3 regions of the Brevibacillus sp. SIMBA_040 genome follow, and region 2 is predicted to be linked to each of the others. Evidence: riboswitches for the same ligand, from Rfam matches in the RefSeq annotation. Region 2 holds a riboswitch; each other region holds the start of a gene.
The links. A riboswitch is a leader RNA that binds a small molecule or an ion and turns the genes downstream of it on or off. The one in region 2 is predicted to bind cyclic di-GMP.
Positions count from the first base shown of each region.

Region 1 (7,998 bases), on a different contig from region 2:
CTTGCGGGGCCTTTAGAGGAGAGAAAAAGGGAGAAAATGCTGCGGCTCGTAGAGTCACCTAATTGGGGTCATTCCTGGACGGCTCCATTCCAAAAGCGAAACCCGCGTCCAAAGCAGTATGTTCAGGGAGGCTGGTTCAAGGTGGACGCTAAAGGCAGGTCTCGCTTTTTCCATTGCGCCTTGGCAGGTGTCTCTAAGGCCTTCGCATTTTCTCCCTTTTTCTCTCACCAGCTGCTCCCGTTTTCGCTCCTTTGTCAGGTGTGGGTAGCTCAGGATGTATTACTACATAAAAAAAGAGACAAAACATTACCAAATCTAATGGTAATGATCTTGTCTCTTTGAAAGCTACTTCTTTACTCATCAAACTTCATCAGGTCTAATCTCGCACCTTTGATTTTCACCAAATAGAGTAAATAGATGAGTCCGACGAAGCTCCACAGGATTCCTAGAATCATCGATTTGATATCCAGGCTGATCCACATAAAGCTGATGAAGGCTACACCGATGAGCGGTGATAATACATAGCTCCACCACTCTGTCACCTGCAGTCGTTTTTGTTTGCGCACATAGTAGGCGATGACGCTGAGGTTTACGAAGCTAAAGGCGATCAGGGCTCCGAAGTTGATGAAGGAGGTCGCTGTCAATAAATCCAGGAACAGAGCAGCAAACATCAATGCACCGACGAGAAGAACGTTGAGCAGTGGTGTCTTCAGCTTTGGATGTACATATCCGAACCATTTTCTTGGTAAAAAGCCGTCGCGCCCCATGGCGAAAAGCAGACGTGTAACGCTCGTTACTGATACCAGCCCGGAAGCAAGGGTGGACGATAATGCAGCAGCCAGAAACACTAATTGAAATATGGAGCCACCGATGTGAAGGGCAATTTCTGCAGAGGCAGCTTCTGGGTCAGATAGGACGGATACATCCGGAAATAACGCCTGCATGAAATACGAAGCCGTAATAAACAGCGCTCCCCCTGCCATCGCTACCAACAAAATTCCCCGGGGAATCGTCTTTTTGGCATCGACTGTCTCCTCTGTCAAAGTAGTAACGGCATCAAAGCCGAGGAACGAGAAGCACAGAATCGATGCACCGGAAAACAAGGCAACAACAGACAGCTCCGGTGAAAAGAACGGGCGGATGGCAAAGACTTGTCCGATTCCGTCTCCAGTGGCTAGCCCACGAATTGCCAATCCTGCAAAGAGTACGACAACTGCTATTTGAAAAAGCACGAGAAACGAGTTGATCGACGCTGTAACGGTTACGCGAAAAACGTTAAGAGCAGTAATTAGGACGATAAATCCGACGATCCACCATGTTGTCGGTACCTCTGGAAAAACAGACGACAGGTAAACACCAGTCAATAACGCATTAATCATGGGCAAAAACAAATAATCGAGCAGCGAAGCCCACCCTACCATAAAGCCAGCGTAAGGATGAATCGTCTGTTGTGTGTAAGTGTATGCGGTCCCAGCAGAAGGAAATATGCGGACCATTTTCCCGTAGCTGGACGCTGTAAACAATATCGCCAGAAGCGTCACTGCGTAGGCAGCCGGAACAAATCCGCCTGTTTCTTCGGATACAATACCAAACGTATCAAAAACGGCCATTGGCGCCATATAGCCCAAGCCGATCACAACAATATGCCACAGCTTCAAGCTGCGTGTAAGTTCTGCTCTCCCGTTCACTACCTGTCCTCCTTCTATTTATGACATGAATAATTATACACGCACCTGAAAAAAGTTACATCACGAAAAAACGCTGCTAAGCACAGTCGCCTGTGCATGGGCAGCGTTCGTTGCTTTTCTCTTCACTTATGCTTTTGGCAGCTCAAACGAGCTTTTCAGTGAAACGATCCGGTTAAAGACAAGCTTATCTTTTGTGTTATCCTTTGGATCGACGTTGAAGTAGCCGTGACGGAAAAATTGGTACTTGTCTTGCGGCTGAGTATCTTTCATGTTGTGTTCCACAAAGCCTTGCAGCACTTCCAAGGAATTCGGGTTGATATTGTCCAGGAACGTACCTTCTGTTTCCTCACCATCCATAATCAATGGCTCGTACAGACGGAATTCGGCCGGAACGGCATCGGACGCATTTACCCAGTGAATCGTACCTTTTACTTTACGACCAGTAAATCCGCTTCCGCTCTTTGTTTCAGGGTCGTACGTGCAGTGAATCTCGATCACGTTGCCGTCAGCGTCCTTCACTACATCATTGCATTTGATGAAATATGCATTTTTCAAGCGCACTTCATTTCCCGGAAAGAGGCGGAAATATTTGTTCGGCGGATTCTCCATGAAGTCATCCTGCTCGATGTAAATTTCACGGGAAAACGGAATTTCGCGGTTACCCATCTCCGGGTTTTCCGGGTTAATTTCCGCATCCAGCATTTCCACTTGTCCTTCTGGATAGTTGGTAATCACGACCTTCAACGGGTTTAAGACTGCCATTGTACGCGGCGCCTTCAGCTTCAAGTCTTCACGAATAAAATGCTCCAGCATCTTTTCATCGACGATGCTGTTGCTGCGTGCTACCCCTACCTCACGGGCAAACGTACGAATCGCTTCTGGCGTAAAGCCACGGCGACGGAAGCCGGCAATGGTCGGCATGCGCGGATCATCCCAGCCATCTACTACATTCTCGTCTACTAGCAGCTTGAGCTTGCGTTTGCTCATTACCGTATTGGTCAGGTTCAGACGAGCGAATTCGTACTGACGTGGAACATGCTCCATCTCACACTCGCTCACTACCCAGTCATACAATGGACGGTGATCCTCAAACTCCAGTGAGCAAAGCGAGTGAGTGACTCCCTCGATCGCATCCTCCAGCGGATGAGCAAAATCGTACATCGGATAGATACACCATTTGTCACCCGTGTTATGATGATGCGCATGTGAAATTCGGTACAATACCGGATCACGCATGTTGAAGTTCGGAGAGGTCATGTCGATTTTCGCACGCAACACTTTTTCTCCGTCCTTGAATTCCCCTTGGCGCATCCGAGCAAACAAATCCAGGTTTTCCTCGACCGAGCGGTTTCGGAATGGACTGTCAACGCCAGGCTCTGTCAACGTTCCTCGCAATTTGCGCATCTCTTCTGCTGAAAGATCGTCTACATACGCTTTTCCCTTTTTAATCAGGAGCACGGCTCGGTTGTACATCTCTTCGAAGTAGTCCGATGCAAAAAACAGTCCGTCCCATTCAAACCCAAGCCATTGCACGTCGCGCTTGATCGCTTCTACGTACTCTGTGTCTTCTTTTACCGGGTTGGTATCGTCAAAACGCAGATTGGCTTTACCAGAAAACTCATGTGCGAGCTCAAAATTGAGAATGATCGCTTTGGCATGTCCAATATGGAGATACCCGTTCGGCTCTGGGGGAAAGCGGGTAATGATTTCCTTTACTTTTCCCTCTTGCAAGTCATCGACCACAATATTGCGGATAAAATTGGATGACGCTACCTTGTTTTCCAATGAAATCAACCTTTCATTTCACCTTTACATTCCATAATACTGATTCTACTCTCAGAGTTCAACAAAATCGGGCCGTTGTCCGGCCCGTAAGTTCCTGCAACCCTTTTATTTTCGCCAATGCGGATCGCAATAAAGATGGACAATAGAATCGAGAGAGCGTCCCTTCTCGGTAATTTCCCGAATGGCTGACTGATGCTCAGGGAGAATCAAATGCTTTAACGGCTGTTCAACCTGGTTAAATCGCTGGAAGGCTGCTGCTGCAATTTCATCCCACTGCGGATAATAACGGAGCAAATCATCCGGCATGACTCGCGAACGACTCGTGCCCTCTTCTGGCAAGCAGTCAAATGGTTCATCGAGATTCAGCGTTCCGTAATCATCCGTCAGCTCTTCCCCTGGATAAATATCGCGTGCTGCCAGCTCCAGATCGTACATGGTCGCTACACATGTGGCATAAAAGCTGTGGTTCACGTACCGAGCTTTATCCCAGCACAGAATGTATTTCCCGTACTGGTTTCTGAACGAATATTTTTGCACATCCTGCTTTCGTAATGGGTCCAGTTTTTCCACAAAGGAAAGGTCTAATACCTGATCCAAATCATCCATGGCCCATACGATCGTTCCTTTGGGAATGAACTTCGTCGCGAACACACCGTACCCGATCTCGTCGTTGATATAACGCAGTTCTGTATCGGGATGCATCATGGTATTGTTTCACTCCTTGGCACTGTCGCCTTTTTATTATCATAAGCAGTTCGGCCAAAAGTGGTGTGCGTTTGTAACCGTTATCCGTCTTCCTTTTTAGACTAGTGTCATCTATTTAGGCTATTGTAAAATATATCTATATTTACCAGTTCAGCAAAAGAAGGTTCGATTGCCATGATGTCTCCTACCACTCATTTTCAAAGTCCGTATTTCACCTTGGAACAGGTGACAGATGGGGTCTACGCTGTCATCGCTAAGAATGGAGCTGGGGCGATGAGCAACGCCGGGATCATTGATATCGGTGAACCCTGAATCAGTGAAACCAAGGCTTGAGCAGGAAACGGACGAACAGAAGCAGCAAGAGCTGTCCGATCAACTAGGCGATCTCCTCACCATGGACGCTTCTCTATCTTCTGTCGTTCCTACTCCTCCTACGATTACGTTTGACGGCTCTTCCAGAGCGGCAATGTAGCGGAATGGATTGAGATTTTGGAGCACTTGTGTGAGCAGTCCTTTCATACCGTAGTGCCCGGACATGGCCCTGTAGGAGAAAAGAAGGATATTTCTATCCTCTGGCATTACTTACTAGACTTATCAGAACGTGTAAAAACATTTACATCGCCGGAACAAATTCCAGGGTCTTCGATTCCTGAGCTTCAGCTATCCACCACATCATGACCTAGGTAATTAACTAAACATTCCATTTTTTCCACATTAAAAAATTTTTTCTTATTTACCCCAAGGGATAAATGGTCTATATTAATTGCTAATAGGAGTTGTAGGAACTTTTTCCCACAACAAACGAATCAAAATTTTGATAATCAACCATTGATATCGAATCGGCAAACCCGGGGAAATCCGGCGACGCAAAGCTACAGGGGCTACCCTCGCAATAGCGAGCATGCTTGCCAGCTACCGAAATATTGATGTAGGACAAGACCAATGATCCTATATCATTGGTCTTTTTTTGCGCTCAAATTGTCTAAAATTGTCCATATTTGTCTTTTTATTACATTACAACCAAAGGAGGTGAGGCTAGACAAGCGCAGACGATTTTTTGGGAATTACCATTTTACGAATCAGAAGGGGGTTTCATCGGAATGTCTCTCTGGAAAAAACTATCAGCCATAGCCTTGACTGGTGTAATTGGACTCTCGACACTCTCGCCAGTACAAGCAGCTAACCGCCCAACATCCATGTCACCAAATGCAATGGTAACTACACCACACTATCTTGCTACTGCTGCCGCACTCAAAACATTAGAAGATGGCGGAAACGCAGTAGATGCAGCGATCACTGCCGCTTCGACATTGGCTGTTGTCTATCCTCATTACACCACTATCGGTGGAGATAACTTCTGGCTCATTTACAACGCCAAGACAAAAGAACTGAAAGCATTGAACGGTAGCGGTCGCGCAGGTGAAAAGGCGACAATCGATTATTACACGGGCAAAGGCTATGAAAAAATTCCTTCCCGTGGCTACGAATCAGCAAACACCGTGCCTGGCGTGGTTTCGGGCTGGTGGGAAGCTTACAACTATGCTCATAAAAACATGGGCAACAACAAGCTCTCTTGGAGCAGACTGCTTGAGCCAGCCATTGGCTACGCAGAAAACGGATACCCTGTTTCTCCAAACCAGGTGTACTGGACCAAGCAAGCTACTGATCCAACGGATAATGATCTGAAAAATCTTCAACGCTTTGATGAATTCCGCAAAATCTTCCTGAAGCCAAACGGTGATTCGTACCAGCCAGGCGAACTTCTCAAGCAAAAGGATCTAGCCAAAACCTTGCAAATCATCGCGAAAAAAGGGGCTGACGGATTCTATAAAGGAGAGGTCGCTCAAAAGATCGTGGCAGATATGCAGAAAAATGGTGGTCTGCTCACACTAAAAGACTTTGAAAAGCACACCTCCACTTGGGCAGATCCGATTACTGTCGACTACCGTGGTTACAAAGCGTACAATGTGCCACCTAACTCCCAAGGTATGGCATCGCTCTCTATCTTGAACGTTTTGAACAATTTTGACCTAAAGAGCATGGGTGAAGGAACACCTGACTACTACCACACCATTGTTGAAGCGACCAAGCAAGCCTTTGCTGACCGTGACAAATGGTTGACTGACCCTGCATTTGTAGATATTCCTGTAAACGATCTGTTGTCCAAGCAGCACGGAAAAGACATGGCTGCACGTATCGATATGAAGCAAGCTGCCAAATCTGTAGAGCCACTCGATCCAAAAGGTGATACAACATGGTTTGGTATCGTAGACAAGGATGGCAATGCAGTATCTATCATTCAAAGCCATTATTTTGACTGGGGCTCCGGTATTGTAGCAAAAGATACAGGCGTTCTTCTACAAAACCGCGGAAGCTATTTCTCTTTGGACAAGAATCACATCAACCATCTGGAGCCAGGCAAGCGTACGTTCCACACGATCAACCCTGCCATGCTGTTTAAAGGGGACAAGCCTTATCTTCTCTATGGAACACAAGGTGGCGAGGGTCAGCCGCAAACACAAGCAGCCCTTGTAACTCGGATCATTGACTTCGGCTTTAGTGTTCAAGATGCAATCGAGGCACCTAGATGGCTTCATGGTCGCAACTGGGGATCGTCCTCCAACAATTTGAAAGTAGAAAGCCGTATTCCTCAAGAAGTTCTCGACGAGCTGGTGAAGCGCGGTCATCCAGTCGAAAAATTGGAGGCAGCGTACACCGATGCGATGGGACAATCCGGCGCTATTCTCATCGACCCACAAACAAACGTGAAGTTTGGCGGTGCCGACCCACGCGGTGAAGGCGCAGCGATGGGCTATTAATTGCTAGTCAGACTGCTGAGCTGTCCTCAGCAGTCTACCTTTGTATCTTTCATACTCTTAGCAACACATACCAACTGGGGATAGAAGAGAGGAAAAACCGATGTTTTTGTTCAGCAAACTCAAAAGAAAAATGAGCTTTTGGTTTCTCCTGGTATCCATCATTCCACTCGTCGGCACGACATTTTTTATCAGCAGCAGCTTTTCAACGATCCTAATTGAAAAACAAGAGAATTCCTTTGTTGATCTGACCTCCAGTACAGCGATCGCCATGAATCAATATCTGGACCGACGTATGACGGAGATGCAAATTCTTGCACGCACCTCAGATATTGGCTCCGATGATGAGGAAGCGAAAAACACATTCATTCGCAAATTCACCCAGGAAATGAAGCTGTACGACGGAAATACTTTTATATCCAAAGATGGAAAGGTAACAGCTGACACCTTTCCTAACAGCATCGGAATCGATCTTAGTGAGCGCCAGTTTTTCAAGGACGGCATGCAGGACAAGTCCAGCTTCTCTGATGTCTTGATCGCCAAAACAACTGGAAACCGCTCGATCATCGTCGCTTCACCCGTTACGGGGCCAAATAAAGAAAAGCTCGGTGTATTGACCGGCCTCGTCAACGTCGATGAGTTTACCTCTACCTTTTTGCAAAGCCTGAGTGTGGGCGATGGTGGATACCCCATTCTTGTCGACAACAAAAATCAAATCCAGTACCACCCCAATCAGGAGTTGATCGGAAAGCCGCTTGCAGAATCCACTCTTCCCCAAGGCTTAACCGATATTTTGACAGCAGAAAAAACAGAGAAGGCCTCCTATCATTACACGGATGCCGGGATGGAATACGTAGTAACCTACTCCCCAATTCCAACTACAAACTTTGGCTTGTATTTGCACATCCCGATCGCGTCCATCACAGAAGCGGTTTCAGGTGTCAACACGCTGGCAATGGTCATCGTACTCGCAGTCGTTGTCGCCGTGAGTGCTATCGCTTACA
Region 1 covers NZ_JAWRXI010000006.1:171,909-179,906, reverse strand. Annotated here, with positions in the region: gene SB752_RS12355 (APC family permease) at 354-1,688, opposite strand; gene SB752_RS12350 (glutamine--tRNA ligase/YqeY domain fusion protein) at 1,815-3,482, opposite strand; gene SB752_RS12345 (SET domain-containing protein) at 3,579-4,178, opposite strand; gene SB752_RS12340 (hypothetical protein) at 4,353-4,490, shown strand; gene SB752_RS12335 (hypothetical protein) at 4,495-4,650, shown strand; cyclic di-GMP riboswitch class I at 5,010-5,098, shown strand; gene ggt (gamma-glutamyltransferase) at 5,279-6,997, shown strand; gene SB752_RS12325 (methyl-accepting chemotaxis protein) at 7,098-7,998, shown strand, end outside.
Region 1: it holds a riboswitch for cyclic di-GMP, as region 2 does, so the genes downstream of both, ggt (gamma-glutamyltransferase) here and SB752_RS21715 (methyl-accepting chemotaxis protein) in region 2, are expected to answer to the same signal.

Region 2 (7,998 bases):
CAGCCACTCCAGTGCGTCTTCCTCCTTATAGAAAACAGCTCTCGGATACCCATACAAAATCGGCTCCTTTTGATTCGAGATGACGATCGCTAGCCCCAAGCAATACATGCTCATCTCTGTGTTATGCTCCCATAACCAACTCGTGAGTATATCCCGGGATTCTAGAACCGTGTACTTTTCTCCCCAAGTTATTTCCTGTATTAGCAAGAGTCCGAACCGCTGTTGTTTTTTCAATACGTCCTCGAGCTTCTTCGTCAATACGAGGACATTTGTGTAGGAAGATGAGGAGCTGACCCTGTAAATCGGTTGTCCCTCCATTGGAATAAACTTCACCTTCCATCCTCCTTTCCATGACGATTTCCTACCTGATAGCGCAGTGGATACTACCAAACCTCTACTTTGCCACTTATCCCAACCAGAGCTGCCTTTTCCGGAATATGGGCAAAGAAACCAAGTGAGAGAATCCCGGCAATCTGCTCATTTTCCTGAATCCCTGCCAGCTTCATAAATTCGGTCCAGCCACTGTAGTCACCCAAGTTCCACGACATACCCAAGCCATGCGTCCAGCTGAGCAGCTGAATATTTTGAATCAGGCAGCATACGGCTGCAAAATCTTCCGTAGCGATGTGTTCGTCTTTACTTGTTTTGGCCGTCACGATCAAGCAAAGCGGTGCTTGGACCATCGTATTCACAAGTCGTGGATGCTGCTTCCAATCGATACTGGTAGCCAGTTTCTGCTTGCCTTCCCCTTCTGCGTAAATAAATCGCCACGGCTCCCGAAATCGGTGATTCGGTGCCAATACCGCGTCATCGAGAATACTCATGATGATATGCCTTGGAACAGGCTCATCCGTAAAATCTCTGATTGCACGTGTATCTTGGAATAAAGAAATCATGTTCATCATGCCCCCTCCTGCTGTTGCTTTATAAAAATGAGATTTTCTTCATAACAGGCGTACGTTGCTTGCCTTTTGGTATTCGCTCGTAGTTTCCCATGAACAGGATCGTGACAATACGTTCTCCCTGCTGCAAACCCATATCTGTAGCAAATGACTGGTTTCGCATATACGGCTCTGTATTCCATACGAGTCCAATCCCACAGTCCCACGCCAGCAAGGAGAAGCTCTGGAGCATCGCGCATATCGACGCATAGTCTCGTTCACACATTTCCTCGCTCTCTTCCATTTCCTGAACGACAACGAGAAAAGCAGGGATGCTGATAATTCTCTCTGCCATCATCTGCCCGACCTTGCTAGGCAGCCATTTGTACAGCTTGTGCTCGGCGTAAACACTCATGATGAGAGAGACAGCCTTTTCCTTCCCCTCTCGACTGGCGATATATACGAAGCGGCAGGGGAGCTTTCCCTTTTCGTTAAAAACGGATTGCCCAGCCGCTTGGAGCCGCTCCATTACGATTTCTTGTGATAAGGGGTGCTCGGAGAAGCTGCGAATCGTCCTTCGCTCCCGAACCAATTGCGACATAAGTGTAGACCATTTCTCTTTTTCTCCCATAGCGCGTAGATCTGCCATGCTTTTTTACCCTCTTTCCCAATAAAAATGGATGCCTTACATGCTCCCGATACCACTGATAATAATTATCACTCGTTTTTTCTGCTACCTGCTAAGGGAATTCTTTTACCTGTAGAAGTAGACATTTCGAGTCGACTATATAAAAAAGACCTCCGTAACCGAAGATCACTGTGAAAAGAATTTGACCCTTTTTAAATATTCACTGGGATTGCAGCCATACTGCTTCCGAAAAGCTACGGTAAAATTACTCACGTTGCTGTACCCAACCTGTACAGCTGCCTCGCTGACATTGACCCCTTCCCTTTCCAGGAGCCAGGCTGCTTTTTCCATCCGCCTTCTTCTGATTAGCCCAAAAATCGTCGTGTCGAACAGCTGCCGGAAGCCGATCTTTAGCTTGTATTCATTCAATCCGACCATTTTCGCGAGCGTTTTAATGGAGTAGGGCTCATCAATGTGACGTAGAACGATATCTTTTGCCTGCTTCAATTTTTCTACGTCACCTCTTGGCAAAGAAGGCTCAATCGCTGGATATAACAGATCATTTTCTTGAAAAAAGAGGTTGATTAGCTCCATAGCCTTCGCTTCGAAATAAATCTTTTTCAACGCCCCCTTATAGGGACAATGCAGAATCTCATAGACGCATTTTTTGATCATGGGTGACAGCTGGTAGGACTGGATCAGCCCTTTTTTCATCTGCAATATATGTTGAATCGCTTCTTTATCCGCTTCCCGATCAAAATAATGAAGAAGATTTTCAGGCGACATGCGAATTTCTACAAGCTGGCAGCGTGTGTTCGCTTTTGTTTCAATACGCACTTCCATATCTTGAAAAAAGCAAACATTGCTCATCGGCTCCAAAATCGTTACTTGCTGATCATGGAAGTGGCATACGGCTTCTCCGCTTAAAAAATAATTCAGTTCAAAAATGCCGGAAGTCTCCTCAATTTGTGCGGATAGATTTTGAGACAGCTCGACATCGGAGATAATGATCTCCATCCCTGCTCGAATTTGCATCCGCTCGATTGTGCCTGTTCCTAGCACGTTGGGAAGCTGGATGCGCTGCTCATCCTCAATGCGTTCATATAGCGTGGCATGGCTCAGAATACTCCCTATATCTTTACTGTAGCTGTGTATATCATCCAAAGTAAAATGGTTCACATCGCTCATCCCCTTCACTGGTCTGAAGAACGGTACCTCTAATCTACCATACACATACTCTCCCCCAGTACTTTTCTTTTGCAATGACAAATAACCCCCGCTCTTATTAACTCAGAACGGGGGGTTTAACGTGAAAGAATGGAGTCCACGTCATCTTCGTCTTCTACACTTTTGAGAAAAACATCCACAATTTCAGGATCAAACTGTGTCCCTATGTTGCTCCTGATTTGGTTAATGGCATAGGTAAGATTAGATTTACCGCGGTATACACGATTGGAGGTCATGGCGTCGAAGGAGTCGGCTATCGCCAAAATCCGGGCAATCAGGGGAATTTCCTTCCCCCTGAGCCCATGCGGGTACCCTTTTCCATCAAAGCGTTCATGATGGAACAAAATGGCATCCAACACTCCGTTCTTTTTAAAAAAGGTAATATGCTTTACCATCTCATAGCCGATGACCGGATGCTGCTTGATTAGATCGTACTCTTCGTCTGACAATTTGGTTGGTTTCAACAGAACTGACTCTGGAATCCCGATTTTACCGATATCGTGCAACAAACCGCCCAAGTGAATTTGCTCACATACTTTGCGAGGCAGCCCCATTTCCATGGCAATATGCTGCGCGTACTTGGCCACATTTTCAGAATGCAGCGCTGTGTACTTGTCTCTGGCGTCTAATGACTTGGCCAACGTGAGAGTTAAATTGAGAGTATTTTCCTTCTCCCTCCTGTAATACCTGATGGCACTGGAAATCGATAAAATCGCCAAAAAGTGGGTCAGTCCTTGAAAGACAATGACGTTTACATGTGGAAAACGAAATGGTGCATACAGGTAGTAAAACCAGGTAAGCAAACACACGATTACGATTTGCAAGACGATCGTTCTCCAAAAAACGATCCCTGCCACAATAATATTGATCAGATACAAGCCTAACAAGTCTTTTTCCGGATAAATATATCCATCAATCCATACTGTTCCTATCAAAAAAACGAAATAGATAACCACAGACGGGAGATTGCACTCTTTACATAGCTTCCGTATTCTTTTTTTCGATATTTGAACCATAACGCACCTTGTTTTTTAGACGTTGTAAGAAAACCTCTATCGAGGCTTCTCCAAGGAGGAGCGACCACGTTTAGCGGAAAGTTTCACCGAAGTAATGCCAGAAGCAGGCGCTGAGGCACTATACCTTGAATTTACCCACTACGTGCTGTAATTCCTCGGCCATTTTGGTCAATGACGAAGCAGAAGATGCAATTTCCTCTATAGCAGCTAATTGTTCCTCGGCAGATGCCGATACATTTTGCGATTCTGCCGCTACAACCTTTGAGCCTTGGGATATTTCTTCGATGGCGTGCACGACTTGTTCCGTGCTTGCTGATATTTGTTGGGAGGCAGCCGATATTTCCTGGACCTGTCCTGAAACGGCATCGATGTCGCTCTTGATTTGCTCAAATAATTGTCCGGCGACCTGAATTCCGCTATCGACCTCTTTCACACCCATTTCCATCGACTCTACTACCTTATGTGTATGATTTTTGATGGTAGATACCAGATGTGCTATTTTCTCTGCAGATTGGGTCGATTGCTCTGCAAGCTTCCGAACCTCATCGGCAACGACGGCAAAGCCTCTTCCTTGCTCTCCGGCTCGAGCTGCTTCGATCGCCGCATTTAGGAACACCTCGATTTTTGTTAAATAAATCGTGAAAGACAGGGAAAATACGCAACAAAAAAGAACCCCTTTCCAACTAAAAGGAGTTCTAAAACAGATCAAAAAATCTCGCGTCTGTCGTCGGCAACTGGCTGGCATCATGCATATTGACATACATCTTAGCCCCTATAGCTTTGCGTCTCCACCTTTCAGTGGGTTTGCCCTTTCGAATGGAAAGTTTACGTATGAAATTAAAGACTCCAATAACAAGATTCCAAATAAGCAAAGAGTCCTATAAACCCGACAAAAAAATCCGGGTTTTATTGGGAATGATACCCAATACCAACCATCATTTTAGTAGGATAGACCTAAAAAGTCAACATTTGTCATACGGGCAATACAAAAGGGTGAATGGGTATCAAGATTGTGGATTTAAAGTAAGGGTAAAAACTGGGAGGAGCACAGAGGAGAGAATAACAAGGAAGATGAAACGCGGGAGCACTTCCGCCTCCCGCGTTTTTGTATGGTTTTAGCTACTCACTTGAGCACACGCTTGCTTATTTTTTATGAAGTCGACAAATAGTTGAAACAGCTTGAGCTGCTCCTGATCGGTTTGGAACATCATTTCTGGATGCCATTGGACAGCAACTAAAAACGGGTAATCCTTGTGCACAATCGCTTCGATAATGCCGTCCTCAGAAATAGCAGCTGCCTCAAGACCAGCCCCCAGCTTGTCAATCATCTGGTGGTGGAAGCTGTTGACGTACAGCTCTTCTTTTCCAAAGCACGGATAGAGCATGTGCTCCTTGGATAGCTTTACTTTGTGGGCGATGCTTGATTTGGGTCCGAAATACCCTGCATGGTTGATCTCTGTAGGGTAGCCTCTCTCGATGTCTTGAATCAGTGTCCCGCCAAAGTAAACATTCAGCAGCTGCAATCCGCGGCAAATACCGAAGATCGGCAGATTTCTTTTCACCGCTTTGTCGAGCAGCTTCAGCTCGAACTTGTCGCGAGCGGGGTCAAGTTGTCCCAGCCCTTTTTTATACGGCTGTCCATATAGACTCGGACTCACATCGCTCCCTCCGATGAACATCAAACCATCGAGACGATCCAAGAGGGAATCGATGTAGGCATCATCGTCAATGAGCGGGATCGGTACGGGAATTCCGCCTGCCTGGTGAATGCTGAGTGGATCATCAATCGCTGAAGTGAAATGATCCTGAGCTACGACAAACCGATGCTTGTTCTCTTCAAAGGCATTGATGTAGTACGTTGTACAACCGATTAAAGGCTTCATCACGTTCCATTCTCCTTCTTCTGCTGATCTTATGTGAACGATTCTAGGGAAAAAATATAGAGGAAATATCAAAAGATTATGTGATATGTCCCTCAATTAACCTCGTGCGCTGTTACTGCGTTTTTTCCTCGTAAAACAGCCTGACCTCTTCGTCGACATGTCCAATCTTCAAATATCTCGCTTTGTAATCCTGCAGCAGCTTTTTAAATTGGTGGCTCAAAATCAATAGAAAAAAGATATTGATAAAAGTAGGCACAGCCGTCATGATGCCGGTCATCAGCCACACATCCTTGTCGGGGAAGTGAAAGGTGACAATATAGAGGACAAACAGAAATTCAGGAAAGGCGCAAAATACCTTCAAATATTTAAGAGCCTGCTTTTTGGCTGCTGTCTTTTTGTTTAGTAAATGCTTCACCATAATTTCCCTGCTCACGTACCACCCACTCGCTGTCGTTAAGGCAAAGAAAAAGAGAATAACCGTCACCATGTACCTGCCCGCCGTCCCCGATATTTGCTCAAAGGAATAAAGCGCCAGGTCAATGCCCGTTTTGCCCGATACCCAATCATCAGAGAGGATAACGACAAAGGCGGTGATGCTGCACATGACTATGCTCGTAAAGAACACCTCAAAGCCGCCCCATAGCCCTTGCTTTACGGGATGATCAACATCGGCTGTCGAATGAATGATCGGCGTCGTCCCCCAGCCAAATTCGCTGCTGTATACCGCTTGCGATACCCCGACTGTAATGACCTGAGCCAAGGTTGCCCCAGCAAATCCGCCCATTGCCGCTGAACCATTGAAAGCATGCTTCATAATCAGCTCAAGCACCGGCACGACCTTTTCCACATTCATCAAGATAATCACACAGCCCAAAAGCAGGTACGACAAGGTCATGAAAGGCACGATGACTTTAAATATTTTGCCCATGTACAGCGTGCCACGGACGATGATGAAATACACCAGCACGGCAAACAAAAGCGATACCCAGATAATATTCAAATGAAAGGTGGAGCTGATCGCTGTAGAGGCAACGTAGTTTTGGATCGAAAGAAAAATCGGCGCAATCATGCCGATCACAAATAACACGACGAGAACCATCCACCTCCGGACGTTCATCTCCTCGCCAATCCCTTTTTGAATATACACCGTCGGGCCGCCAATGATATGCCCCTCTTCATCCCTTGACCGGTAATAAACGGATAAGGCGACCTCTACCATTTTAATAATCATGCCGACCAGCGCCGCAATCCACATCCAGAACACAGCACCTGGACCCCCTATTGCAATCGCACTCGCCACCCCGCCTACACATCCGACTCCAACCAGGCAGCCTATCGCTATATTACCAGCATAAAAGGAGGACAATGTTCCTTTTTTGCTGCTGCTCTCGCGTTTATGAAGAATCACCTGCACCACGCGGCTGACGATATGCTGCAAGTGGCGTAATTGAAAAAATCTACTCTCGATCGTAAAGAAAACCCCTGCGAAAAGGATAGCAAAAGGCATGGGGATATCCCACAGGATATTTACGACGGTGTTTGCAATATTCTCTAGCAAAAGAACCCATCCTTTCACGAATTTTCACATATTTCTTTGAAATTTATTTTACATTATTTTTTTAAGATATAGGCACATCGAACTTATATTTTTCTTGAGGAGGGTTACTATGATTCGTCGTAAAGCTTGGTTGGCACTAGCCGTTAGCTGTTTAACCGCAATTAGCCTTGTTGGATGTGGTGCTAAAGAAAGCGGTGGCAGCGCTAACGACACACTCATTTTTGCTGTCGCTCCAGATGGAGGCGCTTTCAGTTCCAGAGATAGCTCCGGAAAACTCACCGGATTTGACATTGAACTCGTAGAATCACTCGCAGCCAAAGATAACCTCAAGGTAGAGTGGAAAGAGATGAAGTTCAACGGAATTATTCCTGCTCTGCAAGCAAAGCAAGTAGATGGCGCAGCTGCTTCCATCACCATACGTGATGACCGTAAAGCTGTTACGAACTTTACTGATCCGTATTTCGATTCCGGACTCGTCATGGTAGTGAAAAAGGACAGCCCGATCAATACGGTCGATGATTTGAAGGATAAAACGATTGTAGCAAAACAAGGTACCTCTGGTCTTGAAAAAGCTAATGAACTAGCGAAAGAAAAAGGCGCAAAGGTCAAGATTTTGGAAGACGAAGCAACCCTCTACATGGACGTAGAAGCGGGCGGCTCCGATGTGCTGATCAATGACTTCCCGTTTGTTGCAAACAAAATCAAATCTGGGACAGCGGCAAACCTGAAAATCATCGGGGAAAAATTGACGGGTGAAGAATATGGGATCGCGATTGCCAAAGGTAAAGAAGATGTTCTGGAAAAA
Region 2 covers NZ_JAWRXI010000013.1:116,875-124,872, reverse strand. Annotated here, with positions in the region: gene SB752_RS21740 (hypothetical protein) at 1-333, opposite strand, end outside; gene SB752_RS21735 (nitroreductase family protein) at 384-905, opposite strand; gene SB752_RS21730 (nitroreductase family protein) at 925-1,530, opposite strand; gene SB752_RS21725 (helix-turn-helix transcriptional regulator) at 1,696-2,772, opposite strand; gene SB752_RS21720 (HD-GYP domain-containing protein) at 2,814-3,692, opposite strand; partial or broken gene SB752_RS21715 (methyl-accepting chemotaxis protein) at 3,871-4,362, opposite strand; cyclic di-GMP riboswitch class I at 4,479-4,571, opposite strand; gene SB752_RS21710 (gamma-glutamyl-gamma-aminobutyrate hydrolase family protein) at 4,868-5,635, opposite strand; gene SB752_RS21705 (alanine/glycine:cation symporter family protein) at 5,748-7,193, opposite strand; gene SB752_RS21700 (transporter substrate-binding domain-containing protein) at 7,303-7,998, shown strand, end outside.

Region 3 (7,998 bases), on a different contig from region 2:
TGTGTTCGAGAAGTATATTGCCCGCAGCTTTTTTTTCTGGATGGTCCGTTTCCTGCGCACTAAGTATGAGAAAGTGGAGATCGTCTTTATCGCTCACCATACCGATGCCAAGGAAGTTACTGAGGATACCTTTTTCTCCAAAGGTGAGAGCGGGGGAACCATTTGCTCCTCTGCTTACAAAAAAGCGTTGGAGATCATCGATAGCCGTTACCCGACTTCTCAGTACAATATTTATCCGTTCCATTTCTCAGATGGCGACAACCTCACCTCTGACAACGAGCGCTGCGTCAAGCTGGTGAAGGAGCTCATGGAGCGGTGCAATATGTTCGGATATGGAGAGGTTAATCAGTATAATAGGCATTCGACCCTGATGTCGGCATACCGGCATATCAAGGAACCTAAGTTCATGCATTGCGTGATTCGAGAAAAAGGCGAGGTTTACAAGGCGCTGCGGACGTTTTTTGGCAAGAAGGAAGTGCAGGTGTAAAAAAAGCAAAGAGCAGCGAGCTTACGGGCTTGCTGCTCTTTTTGTATCATGACAGCCAGTTTGAGAAATGGATTGTACTCTTCTTGCTCCGACCTATTGCGCAAGCTCTGCCTGGGTGAGATTGAATTTTGCTCGATATGCGTGTTTTCATTATTCCAAGCCTTTCTGCTTCCTTGTAAGCAGGCAGGATACATAGAGCGATCCTGCCATGCTTTCTTGACAGGCACAACTCTTTAAAGGAACTTACTACGGAACATCAGTACGATCTTTTTTTATTTGCATGTTCGTAAATTGTTCGCATATAATAAGAACAAATGTTCCTGTCTTGAAAAGTGATGATTTCCGTTTTAGAAGCATGGGAAAGGAAGGGGTACAGCACATGACTAGCAGACTAGAAAACCCATTTTCGATGCGATTTGTATTGCCGGAGCAACGGGAATTGTACTTACAGATGAAGCAAGACGATAAACTGGTACCTATGCCAAGCCTTGATCAGGATGAATTGGACTCATTTCACTATATGATTCGTGATTCGGCTCGAGAAGATTACGCGATCGCCGTTTCCTGGTGGGAGCCTGCAAAAGAAGAGCAGGGGAATATCTGCACCATATGGGGTGTAGTCAGATGGATCGACCAGAATGGAAGGCGGATCAAAGTAGTGAACGATGAGGAAAGTCTGTGGATCTACATGGACCAGATAACAAATGTCAAATCATAAGAACTGTGGATGAAAAACAGTTAACTTTAGTTAGTATACAAACATAGAAAGAAGACCGTATGCTAAATTTGCCCATTGTAATAACCTTCTTATTCGTTGATAGAACGCCGTATGCGATGAAAATCGCCCGTACGGTGTAGGCTCGTCCGAAAACGGAAACGTTAGGCGAGAATAGCGGAGATGTAAAAGCACCAGAATTGGTTGGGAACGTGGGGGTGAGCATATACGGACAAGGAGCAGTACGTATTACTGCTGAATTTGATGAACCAATTAAAGGATTCCAGCTGCAATATGTGAGTCCCGACTTAGTCGAAAATGATATTCAGATTGAAGATTTATCTACTGGACGGGGGACCTACACGTGGAAAGAAGAAGGAGGATCTCCTGACTCAACCTCCATTTTTTCAAAGGAAGCCGAGGAGAACGGTCGCTATGACATTTATAAATTTCAAAGACCAGATGGAACCTTTTATGAATTGCGACTGAATGTAGATGGCAACAAGGTTTTCATCAGTTTCCTAAATCCAGGTGGAATAGATGACGAGACTTATAAAGTTGCAGTTGAAGAGCTAATTGAGCTTCCTTCTACGCATCTAAAGGTGAAGGATGAGGCTGGTAATCTTTCTGGAGATGTCCTTCATAACTAATAAAGTAAAGACACTCAATGCCGCCGTAAACGAAAATCAGCGGAGCTGCTCGTTACCCAAGGAACGACCATTATCGTCGTCGATATCGATTCGCTGACCTAAGCAATACTCGCTCCCAATGACAAACAATCCCTTAGGAGAGATCCTGAGGGATTGTTCTTTTTCGTGGGTAAAGGGGATCAGGCTGCACTGCTGACCCTGGAGATAGGCAGTTACCATAAGTAGCGATAATAAGCAAAAAACTCTCTCACTAATGAATAAATGTCCCGCAGATCAAAAAATTCGGCATGTGCAGAAGAGACGCTGCTGATTCCTTCTTTTGAAAAAGCGAGCTTGGTTCTACTGATATGGTAAACCTGCGTAATGACCATTGCCGATTCAAATCCCATTTGCTTCATGATTTCCTTCGTATTTTTTGCCGACATTCTAGTATTGATCCCGTTGCTGTCCACAATGATGTTTTCCTCGGAGATTCCATGATTGATCAAATATTTTTTCATGACCTGCGCCTCGTCAAAGCCTTCAACACCTACGCCACCACTGACGATGATGTGTTGAAAATATCCGCCTTTGCTTAATTGTACAGCTTTATCGAGTCTGCTTTTTAGCCGGGCTGACGGTTCTCCATTTAGCTCCACTTTATTTCCCAGCACAACACCGACATCTACTTTAGCAAGCTCATCTGCCATCCCATCAAACGTGATGAGAACGATATGTACCAAAAACCAAAGTACGAATATCAATGCAGCTATTTTTCCTTTTCTTTTCAAAGCTTTGCACGTCCTCTATTCATTGACATAATTGTAAATTTATTCACAATCACAGCGATTCTAGCATTAGTCTATTTACTATTCAAGGTACATATGAATAAAACGACCGTATTGATAGAACAAAAACCGCCCCTGCGAGAGAGGCGGTTTGTATATTTCATTTCACTTAATGCAGCGTTCTCAGTTGATGCTCAATCTTTTCAAATCCGCTGGATACTTTCACAACTTCATCTTTTTGTTCCGAAACAAGGACGAGGACATCTTCGAGGCTATCCTTGTTTTTGTCGGTAATGTCTGCATTCAGTTCAACCTTGGCGCCGACTTCCTGAATCATGCTGTGTACGTTTACGATGAATTCCTGCAAGTATTTCGTCTTATCGGAGAAGTCTCTCATGTAGTTGTCGACATTGGTGAACATCTCCTGAACCTCATGGATGCCTTCACTGTTTTTCTCAAACGAAACTTGCGATTCAGAGATCATGTCAGATACGCGTTTCATTTTTTCGCGAATCGTCATCAGAAGAGTAGAGATCGACTCAGAGGACACTTTGGAAGATTCCGCAAGCTTGCGAACCTCATCCGCAACGACAGCAAATCCGCGTCCGTGCTCTCCTGCACGAGAGGCCTCGATGGTTGCATTGAGTGCCAACAGGTTGGTTTGTGCCGAAATATCCGAGATTGTTTGAATGATTTTTTCAATTGATGCGGTTTCTTCATACAGCTCTTGAATCAGGCGATTTGTTCCTTGAATATCGGTGATAAAACGCTCGAAATCATTGCCGATATTCCCGATTCGTTTTCCGCTTTCGTGTGTAGCCTCTTTTGTAGATTCCACAAATTCATGCATTTCTGTAACGGAACGAGTCATATCCTCGACACGCCCATTGGTTGAATTCATTTCGTTACGTAGTTCATTCGTGTTGGAGGTTTGAACTCCAAACGATTCCATGATCTCCTTGAGGGAAGACACTGTTTCAACAGCCCGAACCGTTACACCATCTGTAACCTTGTTTAAATTCTCCTGATATTCCTGTACAGAGTTCAGGGATTGATTGATCTGGTCAAGTACACGCTGCAACGATTCTTTGGACTCAATCGCTTCCTGCTTCTGAAGCTCGCTTTCTTTTTGCAGCTTGTTATTGAAGAGAGCATGCAGCATACTCGTCAGCGATACATAGCAGAATGTCAGAAGATAATAGAGCAAATCGATTGGCGACGACGAATGGAAGATCGTATCACCCTGTGAAAAGAAATAGTAGGAGACGATTCCGAGTGTAGACAAAATAGTTAAGATGTTAATGATTTTATCCTGATAAATCCCCATGACAGCGACGAAGAACATTCCTAGCAGAACATTAACCATATGAGGATCAAGCTGTAACACTACAAATATGAAGGTGCCGATGACAGCAAAGTTGAAATACTTCATAAATGTAGCCATTTTGTCTCTGAGACTCGGCAGGTTGGAAATGTAAGTAAATGGCGCCAATACACCATACAAGATTCCGAGAACAGACAGCACAAAGGAAATCGGAGCGCCGCCAATAAATATATTAATGATTTGCACCACTGTAATGATGCTGGCAAAAACGGTAACAACCCAATTATTTCTTCTTCTTAATAGATCCATATTAGCCCACTACCTCAACTTTTATTTGTGAAAACATTGGTGTGTACCATGAATAGTCAGGATGCTCTTTATTGACGTAAGCTTCTTTGAGATGAAATAGCGTAGGGATGGTGTCTGCCCCTTTGTAAAAGATCTTCTCTTTTACCTGGGTCGCCCTGACATGATATTTATTATTAATCAATTGAAAAAAGCTTGGATCAGCAATACCAACTGCATGTGTATAGCCATGCTTTTCAGCATAATCTAGCATTAGGGAAATACCCTTTCGCCCTAGTCCGCGATATTTTGGAAGAACAGCGAGACTATCGAGCTCCATTACTTTCATATCTTCGGTCACAACATCTTCAAACAACGTGCGAATAAACGGAGTTGACTTTGAGTGAGGTGTGAACTCATACGTTCCACCTGCTTCACCGTCATCCGCAATTAGTAAGAATAGATCTGAACCCTCTTTCGCATATTCCATCTCAAATCCCATTGAATCCCAAACGGTTTTCTTGATTTGATGAAATAATGCTAAAGAGTCTGTTGAATCTACTTGTTTGTACATTTAGTTTCCACTCCATCATAGTAGTCGTTCTCATATTTGCTCGGTATAAAAAGCAGACACGGTTGACTTTTTATTTACTGCTTTTCTCTCTTTTCTAAAACGTCATTACAAAAGAAGCAGGAAATCGGAAGTTGCTGCAAAACGGATGGCATTCTCCTTTCCGACAAATGTATGGTTGGGAAATAAAAAAGGTTATTCCAGAAAATGGAACAACCACTCCGAGCTAGCTACCAACATCTTAAAATAGGCATAACGATGTATGGCAACCCGGCTATCATGGTCAAAGACTTTAGACCCGTGGTTTTGCGTCCCCACCTTTCGATGGATTTGCCCTTTTCATTTCGCTGATGAAAATTGTAAATGGATGTCGAAATATGAAAAATCGTATCCAAAATAAAGGACTTTGTCAAGTTTTGGTAGGTAGTGTTTACCAATTCTTAATACCTTCGAGAGGGTCAAAAGAACTTTTTATTAATAAAAGCGAGCCTGGAGAACTAGCTTCACAGGCTCGCTTCTTTTTTCGCGATGTCGATTCTTTTTGAATCTCATATTTGGTTAGCTTGCGCATAAGCATCGAGTGCGTAATGCGTAGAGCAGCAGCAGTCTTTCGCGTCGTTCTATGCTTTTTATAGGCACTTTCAATCACTTTGCGCTACCACATTTTCCAGCTCTCTGATGTTGCCTGGCCAATGATAGTTTTGCAGAACCTCGACTACCTTTGTAGAGATCGTCCGGTTCTTTTGGTGGCGCAGATTGCATTTTTCGAGATTGAAATAGAGCAGTGGAAAAATATCTTCCTTACGATCTCGCAGTGAAGGAATATTTACAGGCAAAATATTGAGGCGGTAGAACAAATCGGAGCGGAATTTGCCGCTTTTGACCAAGTCCTCCAGATTGCAATTCGTTGCTGCAATGATGCGGACGTCCGCTTTTTTCGTTTGTACAGAGCCGATCGGCATGTACGTTTTATTTTGGAGCAGCTGCAGCAGCTTTGACTGCAGTACGAGGGGGAGCTCACTAATTTCATCGAGAAAAAGGGTTCCTTTTTCAGCCTGGTGTACAAGGCCGGGCTTTCCATTTGGGGTGGCACCGGTGAACGCTCCCTTTTCATAACCAAACAGCTCGGATTCAATGAGTGTAGCTGGAATCGCGGCACAGTTAATGTGAACAAAAGGCTTGTCGTATCGTTCGCTGGCATAATGAATTTGTTGTGCATAAATATTTTTTCCTACGCCTGTTTCTCCGCTAATGAGTACAGTTGTATCGACTGTGGCGATTTTGCTGATCAAATTGGAAAGCTTATCGAACGATTCACTGCGCCCAACAAAGGACTGCTGGTGTTCCCCTGTAAATATGTTGAGTGCATTGATTTTGCGAAGCTCATGAATATAGCGTTGCAGCAAGGACTCGATCTCTTTTAATTCTGTGCCCGGAGCATTTCGAATCTCATCGTTCATCATATCAATTCCGAGCGTAACGAGATATTCGACTTCGTTTTGCTCGTTATAAATCAAATTTGCGGTTACCAATACTTTTTTTCACTGGATTTGCTGGATGGTAGTAACCGTTTCTTTTTTCTGTTGCAGTGCGATGTTCATCGCAGAAGGTGAATATACGCCTTCTTTTTCGAGATCAGCAATGTGCTTCCCAATCAATTCCTCCATCGGTTTACCCAACCCTTTTTGGCTGACCCTGTTTACCCAAAGCGTTTTCCCGTGTTTATCTGCGATGTAAATACCTACTCCGAGTGAGTCGAGAATTTTTACGAAAAATTCCTGGTTGATCGCGAAGGAATCTGTTGTCATTTACCATGTCTCCTTTTTGTTGCGTAGTCGTAAAAAAGAGGAGGAAAATCAAGGGGTGGTTCGAAATCGGAGCGAATGTGTTGTAATCGAATCAATAATATCACAATTCAGACAAAAAGAGTGGGATGTGATTGGTATGTATATTGACTGATCATTGCCCCAGGTTCTATGATTTGGGGGAGAATGGTTTGCTTCGCATATGAATCAAAAGAGAGAAGGGCGAAAACGATGACAAGAACCATTTATACGAATGGCGTGATTCACACGCTCGATGCGGAAAATCCGCTAGTTGAAACGGTGGTAGTAGAAAATGGCAAAATTGCCGATCTCGGTACGCATGACGAGATGATCCTGCAATGGGGCCGAGCGGGTACGCCGGTTGTTGATTTGCAAGGCAAGATGGCTTCTCCTGGTCTGATTGATAGTCATCTGCATTTGTCGGGAGTCGCCTTTCACTTTTTAGATTTGAATTTAACAGGCGTCAAATCCAAGAATGAGATGCTTGAGAAAATAAAAGACAGAGCGGATGCCACCCCTCCCGGGAAGTGGCTGATCGGGATGGGCTGGGACGAAAATTTGTTTGAATCAGGGACAATTCCCACGATTGAAGAGCTAGATCAGGTAGCTCCTCATTGTGCCATTTATTTAAAAAGGGTTTGCCATCACGCATTTCTCGTGAACAGCAAGGCGCTGGAGGTAAGCCAGTATCATCCTGCTATCCAGGTTCCGACAGGGGGAAGTGTCGTTCTTGATCCGCAAACGCAAAAGCCGACAGGGCTATTGCTGGAGTCGGCATCTCAGCTGATCACGAGACACATCCCGGAAAAAACGTACGAGGAACTGAAATTCGCGCTGGGACAAGCGATGAAATACTCCGTAAGCTTGGGGCTGACCGGTGTGCATACGAATGATCCCGTTTATTTGGGCGGGCTGGATCAAACGTACCAGATGTATCATGAATTACTGAATGAAGAGGAATATCGACTGCGCTGCAATTTGTTGATTGATTATCCATATCTCAAACGCCTCCAAGAAAAAGGCATGTACGCAGGCTATGGGAATGAAAGACTACAAATTGGAGCGATCAAAATTTTCGCAGACGGAGCCTTTGGTAGAAGAACCGCTCTGCTGTCTGAGGCTTATCATGATGCACCAGGACATTTTGGCGATGCGATGCATGAGCCGGAAACGCTGTTTGCAATGATTAAAGAAGCGAGAGAGCATAAGATGCCGATTGCCGTACACACAATTGGTGATAAAGCGTTGGCGGATGTATTGGACATCCTCGATCAAATGCCAAAAGTGGATTATCGCGATCGCTTGATCCATGTTTCGTTGCTTCGCGAAGACTTAGTGAAGCGATTGGCTGATCCGAGCCGAATAGCTGATAT
Region 3 covers NZ_JAWRXI010000034.1:14,199-22,196, forward strand. Annotated here, with positions in the region: gene yhbH (sporulation protein YhbH) at 1-487, shown strand, start outside; gene SB752_RS31315 (YolD-like family protein) at 867-1,205, shown strand; gene SB752_RS31320 (hypothetical protein) at 1,421-1,852, shown strand; gene SB752_RS31325 (YdcF family protein) at 2,065-2,622, opposite strand; gene SB752_RS31330 (methyl-accepting chemotaxis protein) at 2,789-4,252, opposite strand; gene SB752_RS31335 (GNAT family N-acetyltransferase) at 4,254-4,802, opposite strand; cyclic di-GMP riboswitch class I at 5,061-5,144, opposite strand; gene SB752_RS31340 (hypothetical protein) at 5,230-5,448, opposite strand; gene SB752_RS31345 (sigma 54-interacting transcriptional regulator) at 5,441-6,316, opposite strand; gene SB752_RS31350 (PAS domain-containing protein) at 6,341-6,607, opposite strand; gene SB752_RS31355 (amidohydrolase) at 6,836-7,998, shown strand, end outside.
Region 3: it holds a riboswitch for cyclic di-GMP, as region 2 does, so the genes downstream of both, SB752_RS31335 (GNAT family N-acetyltransferase) here and SB752_RS21715 (methyl-accepting chemotaxis protein) in region 2, are expected to answer to the same signal.